3 regions of the Acidovorax sp. GW823-FHT02H02 genome follow, and region 2 is predicted to be linked to each of the others. Evidence: riboswitches for the same ligand, from Rfam matches in the RefSeq annotation. Region 2 holds a riboswitch; each other region holds the start of a gene.

Region 1 (4,243 bases), on a different contig from region 2:
CCGCGCCATGAGGCCGCGCCCCGCCCCCGGCGCGGCATGGCGTGGGTGCCCGGCCACTGGGAATGGCGCGGCCACCGCCATGTATGGATGGCGGGCTACTGGGTGAAGGCACGTCCCGGCTACCACTACCGCGAGCCCCGCTGGGCCGAGCATGACGGCCGCTGGGCCATGCAGCGCGGCGGCTGGGACCGTGACCGGGACGGTGCAGCCAACCGCTACGACCGGTACGACCGCGATGGCGATGGCGTGCCCAACCGCCACGACCGCCAGCCCGACAACCCGCGCCGCAACTGATCTTGCGGCGCAGGCGGCCCCCTGCGGTTTCCCCGGGGGGTCATTCCTTTCCCAAATCATTCGTGTCGAAGAACCCGTTCAAGATCTTTTCGGGGTCGCACAAGCACCTTGCCCAAAGGGTTGGAGTGAAATCGGGCGATGGCACGCCCCGGCTGCTTGCATGGGCACGAGCGAAGCCGCAGACAGTGCTGCAGCACGGCAAGGCGAAGCAACGACGACACGGAGGGTTTGGAAAAGGAATCAGACCAGGTGCAGCTCGGCGTGGCCCAGGCCCGGGAAGTCGGCCACCACCACCGTGCCCGGCGCCACCAGCACGGTGCCGGTGCACGAGCCCGTGGTCACCCACTGGCCCGCACGCAGGCCGCCCAGGCTGCGCGCGCCCTCGTTGGCCAGCCACACCAGCAGCCGCAGCGGGTCGCCCGCCGGGTTGCCCCAGGCGGCGTGCTGCACGGCCACCGTGCCGTTGACGGACAGATGCACCGGCTGCACCAGGGGCTGGACCGCAGCCACGTCGGCCGGCCCCGAACCCACCACCAATGCGCCATGGCAGGCCTGGTCGGCCAGGCGGCTGAACTCGCCCTGCTGGGCCCAGGCGGCAAAGCGCGTGTCGCACACCTCGATGGCGGCGCGCACCGACGCCATGGCCGCCAGCACCTCGGCCGGGCTGTAGGGCGCGGTGCGCTCGGGCAGGTCGGCACCCAGCTCGTACACCAGCTCAGCCTCGACCCCCATCACGGCAAAGCCTGCGGCAGGCAAATGCACGGCCTGCCCGGTTGGCGCTACCGCCACCGAATCGCGGGTGAGCGCCGCGCGCGCGGGCAGCGCCTGGGGCGATGCGGCGCCCACCTTCCAGCCAGCGATCTCGCCGCGCTCGCGCACCACGGCGTCCTGCACGGCATAGGCCTGGGCCGCATTGCACGGGCGCAGCGCAGCGGGCAGATCGAGCGGCCGGGGCATGCGCCCCTGGCGCGCCATGGTGAGCAAGGCCGCGCTGGCAAAGGGATCAAAGGCGGTATCGGGCATGGCAGGCATCCTGGGGATAAAGCTTGGCGGATTATGGCGAGGCACCAGTTTCTGCGCCCGTCCAGCATCAGCAACGATTGCCATCCATTAGCGCGCACAGCCCCCTTTTGCGCCGCAGTGCCGCCTAGAATCGGCCTCGCAGGAGAGTCAGCGGCACCGTCCGCTTCACCGAAGGCGCAAACTCCCATACACGCTCAGGTTCCGTACTGCACCATTCAACAAAGCCGTCTGGAGAGCCGCCACGACCTACACGCGTGGCGCACCGAAGGAGCAAACCACGCGCCATGCCGGCGATTGCGGTGAATCTCTCAGGTACCAAGGACAGGGGGAGCGGCAGCTTGGCAGACGCGCCGGCTGTACGCTATTGAAGCAATAGCTGCTACCGCACGCCTGTCAAGTGCCAGAGCCCAGAAAGGCTTTGAAAATCATGCGCGTGATCGTTTTAGGTGCCGGCCTGCTCGGCGTGACTTCGGCGTATTTCCTGCAACAACTCGGCCACGAGGTCACGGTGATCGACCGCCAGGGCACGCCCGGTGCCGAGACCAGTTTTGCCAACGGCGGCCAGATCTCGGTGAGCCATGCCGAGCCTTGGGCCAACCCCAGCGCGCCGCTCAAGGTGCTGCAGTGGCTGGGCCAGGAAGATGCACCGCTCTTGTTCCGTCTGCGTGCCGACATGCGCCAGTGGCTGTGGGGCCTGCAGTTCTTGCGCAACTGCACCCCGGCGCGCACGCGCCACAACATCGAGCAGATCGTGCGCCTGGGCACCTACAGCCGCAGCGTGCTGCAGCAGCTGCGCGCGGCCACCGGCATCGCGTACGACCAGCGCACACAGGGCATCCTGCACTTCTATACCAACGCCAAGGAGTTCGACGGCGCGCTGGCCCCGGCCGAGCAGATGCGCCAGCTCGGCTGCGAGCGCCAGGTCATCAGCGCCGACGAGGCCGTGCGCATCGAGCCAGCCCTCGCCCACATCCGCCCGCAACTGGCCGGCGCCACCTACACGGCCGAGGACGAGTCGGGCGATGCCAACCAGTTCACCCGCGAACTGGCCCGGCTGTGCGCGGCGGCGGGCGTGCAATTCCGCATGGGCCACCACATCACGGCGCTGCGCGAGGCCGGTGGCCATATCGACCATGTGGAGCTGACCAATGCCGAGGGCCGCTTCGAGCGCGTGCGCGGCGACGCCTTCGTGCTGGCCATGGGCTCGTTCAGCCCGCTGCTGGCGCAGCCGCTGGGCATTCGCCTGCCCATCTACCCAGCCAAGGGCTATTCGGTGACCATGCCGGTCAAGAACGCGTCGATGGCCCACGAGGTGAGCCTGACGGACGACGAATTCAAGCTGGTGTTCTCGCGCTACACCAGCGCGCAGGGAGACCGTTTGCGCATTGCCGGCACGGCAGAATTGAACGGCTATGACCGCAACCTGAACCCGATGCGCTGCGAGGCCATCGTGCGCCGCGTGGAGCAGCTCTTCCCCGGCGCGGGCGACGCCAGCCAGGCCCAGTTCTGGACCGGCCTGCGCCCCGCCACACCCAGCAACGTGCCGCTGATCGGCAAGACCAAAGTGGCCAACCTGTTCCTCAACACCGGCCACGGCACACTGGGCTGGACGCATGCCTGCGGCTCGGGCAAGGCGCTGGCCCATATCGTGAGCGGGCTGGCACCCGAGGTGGACTTTGCTTTCACGGGCACGTCCGACCGCGCGGCACCGGGCCACAAGATGGCCGTGACCGCACCCAGCCAGCGGGCAGCGAACAACGCCTGAAAGGCGGAGGACCTTGGGCGCCTGCGGCACCTGTGCGCAACCGCAGGCACCCATCAAAAAGCCTGCGCTGCCCAGGGGCATACGCAGGCCATGCTATCGGCGTGCCAGCTGGCCGCGGGGAGTTTGGCCCCTGCCAACTGCCAGCCTCACCCAGCGTCAGTGGCCGCCGCCGAGGTAGGCAGCCTTCACGGCCGGGTCATCGCGCAGGCGCTCCGCCGGGCCTTGCACGGAAATGCGTCCGTTTTCCAGCACATAGCCGTAATCGGCTACCGCCAGGGCGGCTGCCGCAAATTGCTCCACCAGCAGCATGGTGACACCCTGCCCCTTGAGGCGCTCAATGATGCGGAAAACTTCCGCCACCAGAATGGGCGCAAGGCCCATGGAGGGCTCGTCGAGCAACACCACTTCCGGATTGAGCATGATGGCGCGGGCCATGGCCAGCATCTGCTGCTCACCGCCGGACAGCGTCCCAGCCAGCTGAGTGCGGCGCTCCTTGAGGCGCGGAAAAAGCTCCAGAGCCCGCTCCAGATCACCGGCCACATCCCCCCGGGGGCGGCTGCCCGTCAGGCGGGGAAAAGCCCCCAGGGTGAGGTTGTCGGTCACCGTCATGGTTGCAAAAACGCGCCGCCCTTCCGGGGAGTGCGCCAGCCCCAGCTTGGCGATGGTGTAGGCCTCCTGGCCGTCAATGCGCTTGCCGTTGAGCGTGATCTGGCCCGCGGTCGGCGCGATCATGCCGCTCACCGCCCGCATGGTGGTGGTTTTGCCAGCGCCGTTGGAGCCGATCAGCGTCACGACCTTGCCCTTGGGCACTTCGATGGAGATGCCGTGAAGCACCTGTACCTTGCCGTAGCCGGCCGAAAGATTCTGGATGGTCAGCATGTGTTGTGCGTCTTGTATCGTCGTTTCGGGGGCATCGGGCTCAGGCGGGCTGGGCCACGACGGTCTCGGCGCCACCGCCCAGGTACGCCTCGATGACCTTGGGATCGGCCTGAACTTCCGCGGGCATGCCTTCGGCAATCTTCTGGCCAAAATCCAGCACCGATACCGTGTCGCAGATGCTCATCACCACATCCATGTGGTGCTCGATCAGGATCACCGTCACACCGTGATCGCGAATCTTCTTGATGATGGAAATCAGTTCCACGATGTCAGGGGCCGTGA
Region 2 (4,243 bases):
GAATGGCCCAAGGGCTACAGCTGCATCGCCGAAAAACGCTGCATCGAGACGATTCAGGACGGCAAGCCCACCACGGAGTTCATGAAGTTCGGCGACACCATCCGCATCGAGGTCAAGGGCAAGGACGGCGCCAGCATCTTCGGTGCGATCGACCAGGCCATTGCATCGCCCGTGGGCGGCTGAGAACAGCAAAATATGCAGCAAGAAATGGCTACAGCGCTTATTTTACAAATGCTAATAGCTATTGTTTCAGGAGTAAAACCGCGTCTTGCGCAACCGTGCTGACGCCGCTGACGTAAGGGTTTTGACCGAGGTGACAGGGGTGCCGGCGGCTTCGCGCGGACAATGAACAGTCCGTCTGCCGGGCTTGCTGGTCTGGCGGTTTTTTCCATCATTGCCCTGCGTTCCCGCCGCCTGCCAGACCATCCGGCGCGGCAAGGGGCGCGGTGAGCCAACATTCCATTGCCATGCTGAACTTCGACTTCCACAACCCCACCCACATCGTTTTCGGCCAGGGCCGCATCGCCGACCTGGCCAAGCTGGTGCCCGCAGCGGCCAAGGTGCTGATCCTGGTGGGCGGTGCCAGTGCTGAAAAAACCGGCACCCTGGCCGAGGTGCGCGCCGCGCTGGGCGAGCGCACCCACGCCACCTTCAGCGGCATCGAGCCCAACCCGAGCTTTGAAACCTCGATGAAGGCCGTCGAGCAGATCCGTGCCGGCGGGTTCGACTTTCTGCTGGCCGTGGGGGGTGGTTCGGTGATCGATGCCACCAAGTTCATCGCCGCTGCCGTGCACTTTGAGGGTGATGCCTGGTCCATCCTGGAAAAGCGCGGCCGCAACATCGCCCAGGCCGTGCCATTTGGTGCCGTGCTCACGCTGCCCGCGACGGGCTCGGAGATGAACAACGGCGGCGTCATCACGCACCGCGCCAAGGGCGCCAAGCTGCCGTTCAGCAGCAAGAACACCTTCCCGCTGTTCTCGGTGCTCGACCCCACCAAGACCTACACGCTGCCGCCGCAGCAGCTGGCCAATGGCGTGGTCGATGCGTTCGTGCACACGGTCGAGCAGTACCTGACCTACCCGGTCAACGCACCGGTGCAGGACCGCTTTGCCGAAGGCCTCCTGCAGACGCTGATCGAGATCGGCCCGCGCCTGCTGACGGCGCAGGAGCCCGTGTACGACGACCGCGCCAACCTCATGTGGGCCGCCACCATGGCGCTCAACGGCCTGATCGGCGCCGGCGTGCCGCAGGACTGGGCCACGCACATGATCGGGCACGAACTCACCGCGCTGCACGGCATCGACCACGCCCGCACGCTGGCCATCGTGCTGCCCGCGCTGCTGAATGAGCGCCGGGGCCCGAAGCGCGCCAAGCTGCTGCAGTACGGCGAGCGCGTGTGGGGCATCACCAGTGGCACGGATGACGAGCGCATCACCGCCGCCATTGAACGCACGCGCGCCTTCTTTGAAAGCATGGGCATCGCCACGCGCCTGTCGGGCCATGGCCTGGGCGCGGAGGTGGTGGACACCGTGGTGGCCCAGCTCGAAGCGCATGGCATGGTGCAGCTGGGCGAGCAGCGCGAGATCACGCCCGCCGTGAGCCGCCGCATCCTGGAAGCCGCGCTGTAACCGGCCGGGGGTCGGGATATTGACCTTTTGAACGGGGTTGGTTTTGGCGGGTGATTTAAAGTGAGCGCCTATCCTGCGGGAGAGAGGGGCGCAACCCGCCTCCGCCGAAGGCGCAAACTCCCATCATCGCTCAGGCAAGCCGGACCGCAGGAGACCATCGCCGACTGGAGAGAGGCCGCCGCCCTGCGCAACGCAGGCGGGGGTCCACCGAAGGGGCAGGCTGCCCAGGCAGCCGAAACTCTCAGGTAAAAGGACAGGGGGAGCGGCGCCGCAGGCCCGTCATGGCACGGGTCCTGCCCTAGCCAGAGTTCCCCCTGATGCACCCATCGTCGTCTGTTGCCGCGCCTGCCCCTTCGCCCAAAAAGCACCCGGTCCTGAAATTTCTCGCGGGTTTTTTCCTGGGGTTGGCCGTGGCAGGCAGTGCGGGCGGGGCCTATGTGCTGCACATGGTGTGGCAGCAGCTGCCGGAGGTGGACCACCTGGCCGACTACGATCCCATGCTGCCGATGCGCATCTATGCCAGGGACGGCACGCTGCTGGCGGAATATGGCGAGGAGCGCCGGGAATTCGTGCCGATAGGGCAGATCCCGCTGCAGATGCGCCAGGCGCTGCTGGCCATCGAAGATGCCCGCTTTTATGAGCATGGCGCGGTGGACTTCACCGGGCTGGCACGCGCTGCGCTGCGCAATGTGGTATCGGGGGAGCATGCCCAGGGGGCCAGCACCATCACGATGCAGGTGGCGCGGGTGTTCTTTCTGAGCCGCGTCAAAACCTACAGCCGCAAGCTCATGGAAGTCTTGCTGGCCTACAAACTCGAAGCCACCTACAGCAAGGACAAGATCCTGGAGCTGTACATGAACCAGATCTATCTGGGCGAGCGTGCCTACGGCTTTGCTGCCGCGGCGTCGGTGTACTTCGACAAGACACTGGGCGAGCTGACGGTGGCCGAAGCCGCCGTGCTGGCCGGGCTGCCCAAGGCGCCGTCGGCCTACAACCCCGTTGTGAACCGCGAGCGCGCCATCATCCGCCAGCAGTACATTCTGCAGCGCATGCACGAACTGGGCTATCTGGATGCGCCCGCCTACCAGGAGGCGCGGACACAGGCGCTGACGCTGCGAACGCAATACCGTTCCATCGAGCCGGCAGCCGCCTTTGCCGTGGAACAGGCCCGCAAGATGGTGCTGGAGCAGTACGGTGAAGAGGCGTATGCGCTGGGCCTGGATGTCGTCACCACCCTCAGCGTTCCCGCGCAGCGCGCGGCCACGCGTGCGCTGCGCGCGGGCATTCTGGGCGCGCAGGATGCCCGCGGCTATGCCGGCCCCGAGGGGCGCATCCAGGGCGCTGTGCCGTCCGACGAACCCAAAGCCCTGCGCGCCGCGCTGGCGCCCTACCGCGACAGCGGGGAACTGCGTGCCGCCCTGGTGCACGCGGCGTCCGAGGCCGAGGGCATTGCCGCGTGGCTGCGCGATGGCACGCAGGTGCGGATACCGCGCAGCCGGCTCAGCGCCAGCGCGCGTGCCGCCCTCAAGCCCGATGCGCCAGCGCGGCGGCGCATTGCGCCGGGCGCGGTGATTCGCGTCGTGGCCGACGTCCGCGAACGATGGAATTTAGGCCAGTTGCCGGGCATGGAGGGCGCGCTGGTCTCCATGGACACGGAAACCGGCGACATCCTGGCGCTCACGGGGGGCTTCGACTACGCCTTCAACCAGTTCGACCATGCCGTGCAGGCCTATCGCCAGCCGGGCTCGACCTTCAAGCCGTTCATCTTTTCGGCGGCGCTGGAAAAGGGCTATGCCCCGGGCACCTTGATCGACGATACGCAGCGTGTCGTAACCCCTGCCGCCCGCGGCCGCCCCGCCTGGAGCCCGCGCAACTACGGCGGCAACTACGAGGGTTTCATCACCGCGCGGCGCGGCCTGGTGCGCTCCAAGAACCTGGTGGCCGTCAACCTGATGGACGCGGCCGGGGTTCAGTACGTGCAGGAGTTCGCCACCCGCTTCGGCTTCTTGCCGGAACGCAATCCACCCCGGCTGCCGCTGGCCCTGGGGGCGGGCGCCATCACGCCGCTGCAGCTGACGCAGGCCTATGCCGTGTTTGCCAACGGCGGTACCCTGGTGCAGCCCCGGCTGATCCACCAGGTGAGCGAGCGCGGCGGCGCGGTGCTGTACGCAGCGAACGCGCCATCGCCCCGCGCTACCGTGGTGTCCGAGCGCAATGCCTTCGTGCTGGACAGCATGCTGCGCGACGTGGTGCAGCATGGCACGGGCCGGCGCGCGAAGGCGCTGGGCCGCCCCGATGTGGCCGGCAAGACCGGCACCTCCAACGATGCGCGCGATGTGTGGTTCGCCGGCTATTCGTCGGGCGTGGCCTCTGTCGTGTGGATGGGCTACGACCAGCCGCGCAGCCTGGGCCGGCACACTGGCGGAACCCTGGCCCTGCCCGTGTGGACCGAGTACATGGCCGAGGCGGTGCAGGGGCGCACGCCGGTATCGCGCACCCTGCCGCTGGACCTGATGCGCTTTGGCGAGGACTACGTGTACCCGGAATATGTCTTCGGGACTTGCGTGGATGACCGCAAGGCCTTTGTCCAAAGCCCCTTCGAGTGCGGCCCGGAC
Region 3 (4,243 bases), on a different contig from region 2:
GCTGGCTGGCATCGCTGAGCTTGACCTTGAAGAACCAGCCGGTATTGAGCGGGTCTGAATTGGCCAGCGAAGGGTCGGCACGCAGGGCTTCGTTCACTTCGACGATCTCGCCCGAGACAGGCATGTACACATCGGCCGCGGCCTTGACCGACTCGACCACGCCCGCCACGTCGCCCTGGGCAAACGTGGTTCCCACGGCGGGCAGGTCGACGAACACCACATCGCCCAGGGCATCCTGGGCATGCACGGTGATACCTACCACGGCCGCATTCGCGTCGGCGGCGTTGATCCATTCGTGGTCTTTGGAGAATTTGACGGTCATGGGAAAGCTCCTCAAGCAGCTAGAAGATAAAAAAGAAAGGAATCTGCAATGTAGCGGGCGCAGGCGCGGTTGGGGTGCCGCGCCGCGCAAAATTAGCCGCGGTAGTAATTGGCGGGCACAAACGGCATGGCGCGCACTTCCATGGGCACGGCCTTGCCGCGCACCATGGCGTTCACCCGCGTGCCGATGGCGGCAAAGGCGGGGGCCACATAGCCCATGGCCACGGGTTCGTTCACCGTGGGGCCCAGCAGGCCGCTGGTCACTTCGCCAATCTTCTGGCCGTCGGCACTCTGCAATTCGGTGTGCTCGCGCACGGGCACGCGCTCCAGCGCGACCAGGCCCACGCGTTTGCGCGCGAGGCTGGCGGGGTTGTCGATCTGCGCAAGCACCTTGTCGGCACCAGGAAAGCCGCCCGCGCGCGCGCCGCCGGTGCGGCGCACCTTCTGGATGGCCCAGTTCAGGCTGGCTTCGGGCGGCGTGGTGGTGGTGTCGAGGTCGTTGCCGTACAGGCACAGGCCCGCTTCCAGGCGCAGCGAGTTGCGCGCGCCCAGGCCAATGGGTTTGACTTCGGGCTGGGCCAGCAGGGCGCGTGCCAGGGTCTCGGCCTGTGCGGCGGGCACCGAGATCTCGAAGCCGTCTTCGCCCGTGTAGCCGCTGCGTGTCACGAAGCAGTCGCAGCCTGCGATGGAAAAATCGCCACCCGTCATGAACACCAGCTTTTCAATGCCCGGGGCCAGGCGCGACAGGGCGGTGACGGCCTGGGGACCCTGCAGCGCCAGCAGCGCGTGGTCGGGCATGGGCACCACGTCGCAGCGCTGGCCGATGCGGGCCTGGATGTGGGCCATGTCGCCCACCTTGCAGGCGCCGTTGACGATGACAAAGAGTGCGTTGTCGGCCACACGGAAGAACATCAGGTCGTCGATGATGCCGCCCTCGTCATTGAGCAACAGGCCGTAGCGCTGCTTGCCCACGGGCAGGTCGATCACATCGACGGGCACCAGGCTCTCGAACGCGGCGGCGGCATCGGGGCCGACCAGCTTGAGCTGGCCCATGTGCGATACATCGAACAGCCCTGCGGCCTGGCGCGTGTGCAGGTGCTCGGCCATGAGGCCTGCGGGGTACTGCACGGGCATGGAATAACCGGCAAACGGCACCATGCGGGCGCCCAGTTCAATGTGCAGGGCGTTCAGGGGCGTGATGAGCAGGGCGGTGGCAGGTGCGGACATAAGAGCTCCAGGGCAAATGGGGGCCGCGGCACGAATGCCACGCGATTTGCCCTGCTGTCCGCTTTACCTGAGAGATTCACCGCGGCACCCTGGCTGGCCGCGCGGCTTGCTCCTTCGGTGGATGGCCTGCACCTGCAGTGCGGACATCTCTCTCCAGCAAGGGAACGCCCGCATCGCTGCGGGCGCTTGTCAGTCCTTTTGCCTGAGCGTTCGGCTGATGCCTGCGCCTTCGGCGGCCCTTTTGCATGGTGCATGCGGGGCTCTCTCCTGACAATCGAGCGATTCTACCGTTACTTGGCGTACACCAGGTCACGCAGGAACAGCGAAAGCGAGGGCACATAAGTGATGACCATCAGGCATACCAGGATCACCCCCACGAAAGGCAGCAGGTGCTGGATGATGCGGTCCAGCGAGATGCGCGCCACCGTACATGCGGCAAACAGGTTCACGCCAAAGGGCGGTGTGATCATGCCCATGGCCAGGTTCACCACCATGATGAGGCCGAAGTGCACCGGGTCCACGCCGAAGTGCAGGGCCACGGGCGCCAGGATGGGCGCCAGCACGATGATGGCCGCGCTGGTCTCGATGAACATGCCAATGAAGAACAGCGCCGCATTCACGCCCAGCAAGAACAGGGCAGGGGATTGCAGCACCGCCTCCAGCCAGCGGCCGATGGCATCGGGCACGCCCGCGCGGGTGATGAGGAAGGCAAACAGCCCGGCGTTGGCAATGATGAACATGATCACCGCTGACGAGAGGGCCGACTTGCGCAGGATGGCGAACAGGTCCGCCAGGCGAATCTCGCGGTAGATCACCACACCCACCACCAGCGCATAGAACACGGCCACGGCCGAGGCCTCTGTGGGCGTGAATACGCCGCCGTAGATGCCGCCCAGGATGATCACGGGCATCAGCAGCGCCCAGCCGGCCTGCAGCGTGGCACGGCCCATGGGCATGCGGCCATCGCCATCGTTCTTGCCCCAGCCCTTGTATTTGCAGTAGGCCCACACGAACAGCATCAGCGCGCCACTGATCAGCAGTCCCGGGCCAAAGCCGGCGATGAACAGCTCGCCAATCGACACCTCGGCACTCACGCCGTACAGGATGAGCGGAATGGAAGGCGGGATGATCACGCCCAGTTCGGCGCTGGTGGCCTGCAAGGCCGCTGCGTAGCTGGTGGGGTAGCCATGCTTGATGAGCGCCGGGACCAGGATGGCGCCGATGGCGAACGTGGTGGCCACCGACGAACCCGACACCGCCGCGAAGATCATGCAGGTGAGCACGCAGGTCATGGGCAGGCCGCCCTGCACGCCGCCGACGATGCTCTTGGCAAACTCGACCAGGCGGCGCGAGATGCCGCCGGTTTCCATGAGGTTGCCCGCGAGGATGAAGAAGGGAATGGCGGCCAGCGGAAACTTGTTGATCGAGGCGAACATTTCCTTCACCGAGATCAGCATGTTGGCGTTCGCAACCTGTATGCCCAGGATGGACGCGAGGCCGATGGAAACGGCCACGGAAACGGTGAGTGCAAAGCACAGCACCATGGTGGAAATCATGGTGGCGGTCATTGCGCTGTCTCCAGTTCCATCCGCAGGGGGTCGATGAGGTTGCCGATGATGCCGACGACGCAAAAGAGGCCGCCCACCGGCATGGCCAGATAGGCCCAGAACATCGACACCGACTCCAGTCCGGCCATGCTCTGCACGCCGCCGCGCTGCGCGTAATCCCAGCCCCACCAGATGATGACGCCGATCAGGGCCAGTGCCGCCAGCGCCACCACCCAGTCGAGCACGCGGCGAATGCGTGGCGGGCTCCAGCGGTAAAGCACGTCCACGCTCACCATCGCCCCCTGGCGGAAGGCGGCGGGGATGGCCAGAAACACCATCCAGATCAGGCTGAAACGGATCAACACCTCGGTCCATTCTGCGGGCTGCTCGAACACGAAGCGCATCAGAATCTGGAACATGCCCAGCGCAGAGGCCACGGCCAGCATGGCGCAGGCGGCCAGCATGGCGCTGAACGTGGCCCAGCGCTCAAAGGTCAGAAAAGCATTTTTCATGAATGAAAACGCCCGCTGGCGCAATACCGGCGGGCGCTGATAGCTAGTGAAAATAGATCGACAAGAAGATTATTTGTAATCGCGGATCTTGTCGAGCGCGGCCTTGCCGAACTGCTTTTCAAACTCGGCGTTGACAGGGGCCAGCGTCGCCACGAACTTGGCTTTGTCGATGGTGTCGATCACTGTCATGCCCTTGGCGCGCAGGTCGGCCACGCCCTTGGCATCGTCTTCGTCCACGCGCGCCCGGTTGGCCTTGGTGCCTTCCTTGGCGGCATCCAGAAAGGCCTGCTTGTCGGCCGCGCTGAGCTTGTCAAAAGCCGCCTTGTTCATCACGAAGATGCAGGGCGAATACACATGGCCGGTGAGCGTGAGGTGCTTTTGCACCTGGTCGAACTTGGCCGAGATGATGACGGGCAACGGGTTTTCCTGGCCGTCCACGGTGCCTTGCTGCAGGGCCGTGAACACCTCGGGGAACGCCATGGGCGTGGTGATGATGCCAAAGCCCTTGTAGGCGGCGATGTGCACGGGGTTCTCCATGGTGCGCATCTTCAGGCCCTTGAGGTCGCCCGGCTCCTTCACGTCGCGCTTGCTGTTGGTCATGTGGCGAAAGCCGTTTTCGGCCCAGGCCAGTGCCTT

What was found. Region 2 has a riboswitch for glycine ahead of AC1RDS_RS12395 (penicillin-binding protein 1A). Riboswitches for the same ligand answer to the same signal wherever they lie in the genome.
Region 1: linked by a shared signal. The riboswitch ahead of AC1RDS_RS10735 (D-amino acid dehydrogenase) and the one ahead of AC1RDS_RS12395 (penicillin-binding protein 1A) in region 2 are both predicted to bind glycine.
Region 3: linked by a shared signal. The riboswitch ahead of gcvT (glycine cleavage system aminomethyltransferase GcvT) and the one ahead of AC1RDS_RS12395 (penicillin-binding protein 1A) in region 2 are both predicted to bind glycine.

The regions. Positions count from the first base shown of each region.
Region 1 covers NZ_JBXAJH010000008.1:111,908-116,150, reverse strand. The annotation lists gene AC1RDS_RS10745 (YXWGXW repeat-containing protein) at 1-294, shown strand, start outside; gene AC1RDS_RS10740 (2-keto-4-pentenoate hydratase) at 535-1,317, opposite strand; glycine riboswitch at 1,536-1,652, shown strand; gene AC1RDS_RS10735 (D-amino acid dehydrogenase) at 1,745-3,082, shown strand; gene AC1RDS_RS10730 (ABC transporter ATP-binding protein) at 3,239-3,961, opposite strand; gene AC1RDS_RS10725 (branched-chain amino acid ABC transporter ATP-binding protein/permease) at 4,002-4,243, opposite strand, start outside.
Region 2 covers NZ_JBXAJH010000010.1:97,928-102,170, reverse strand. The annotation lists gene AC1RDS_RS12405 (fumarylacetoacetate hydrolase family protein) at 1-183, shown strand, start outside; gene AC1RDS_RS12400 (iron-containing alcohol dehydrogenase) at 468-1,628, shown strand; glycine riboswitch at 1,695-1,785, shown strand; glycine riboswitch at 1,793-1,885, shown strand; gene AC1RDS_RS12395 (penicillin-binding protein 1A) at 1,946-4,243, shown strand, end outside.
Region 3 covers NZ_JBXAJH010000003.1:201,627-205,869, forward strand. The annotation lists gene gcvH (glycine cleavage system protein GcvH) at 1-322, opposite strand, end outside; gene gcvT (glycine cleavage system aminomethyltransferase GcvT) at 415-1,548, opposite strand; glycine riboswitch at 1,593-1,715, opposite strand; glycine riboswitch at 1,729-1,828, opposite strand; gene AC1RDS_RS04530 (TRAP transporter large permease) at 1,839-3,116, opposite strand; gene AC1RDS_RS04535 (TRAP transporter small permease) at 3,113-3,607, opposite strand; gene AC1RDS_RS04540 (TRAP transporter substrate-binding protein) at 3,677-4,243, opposite strand, start outside.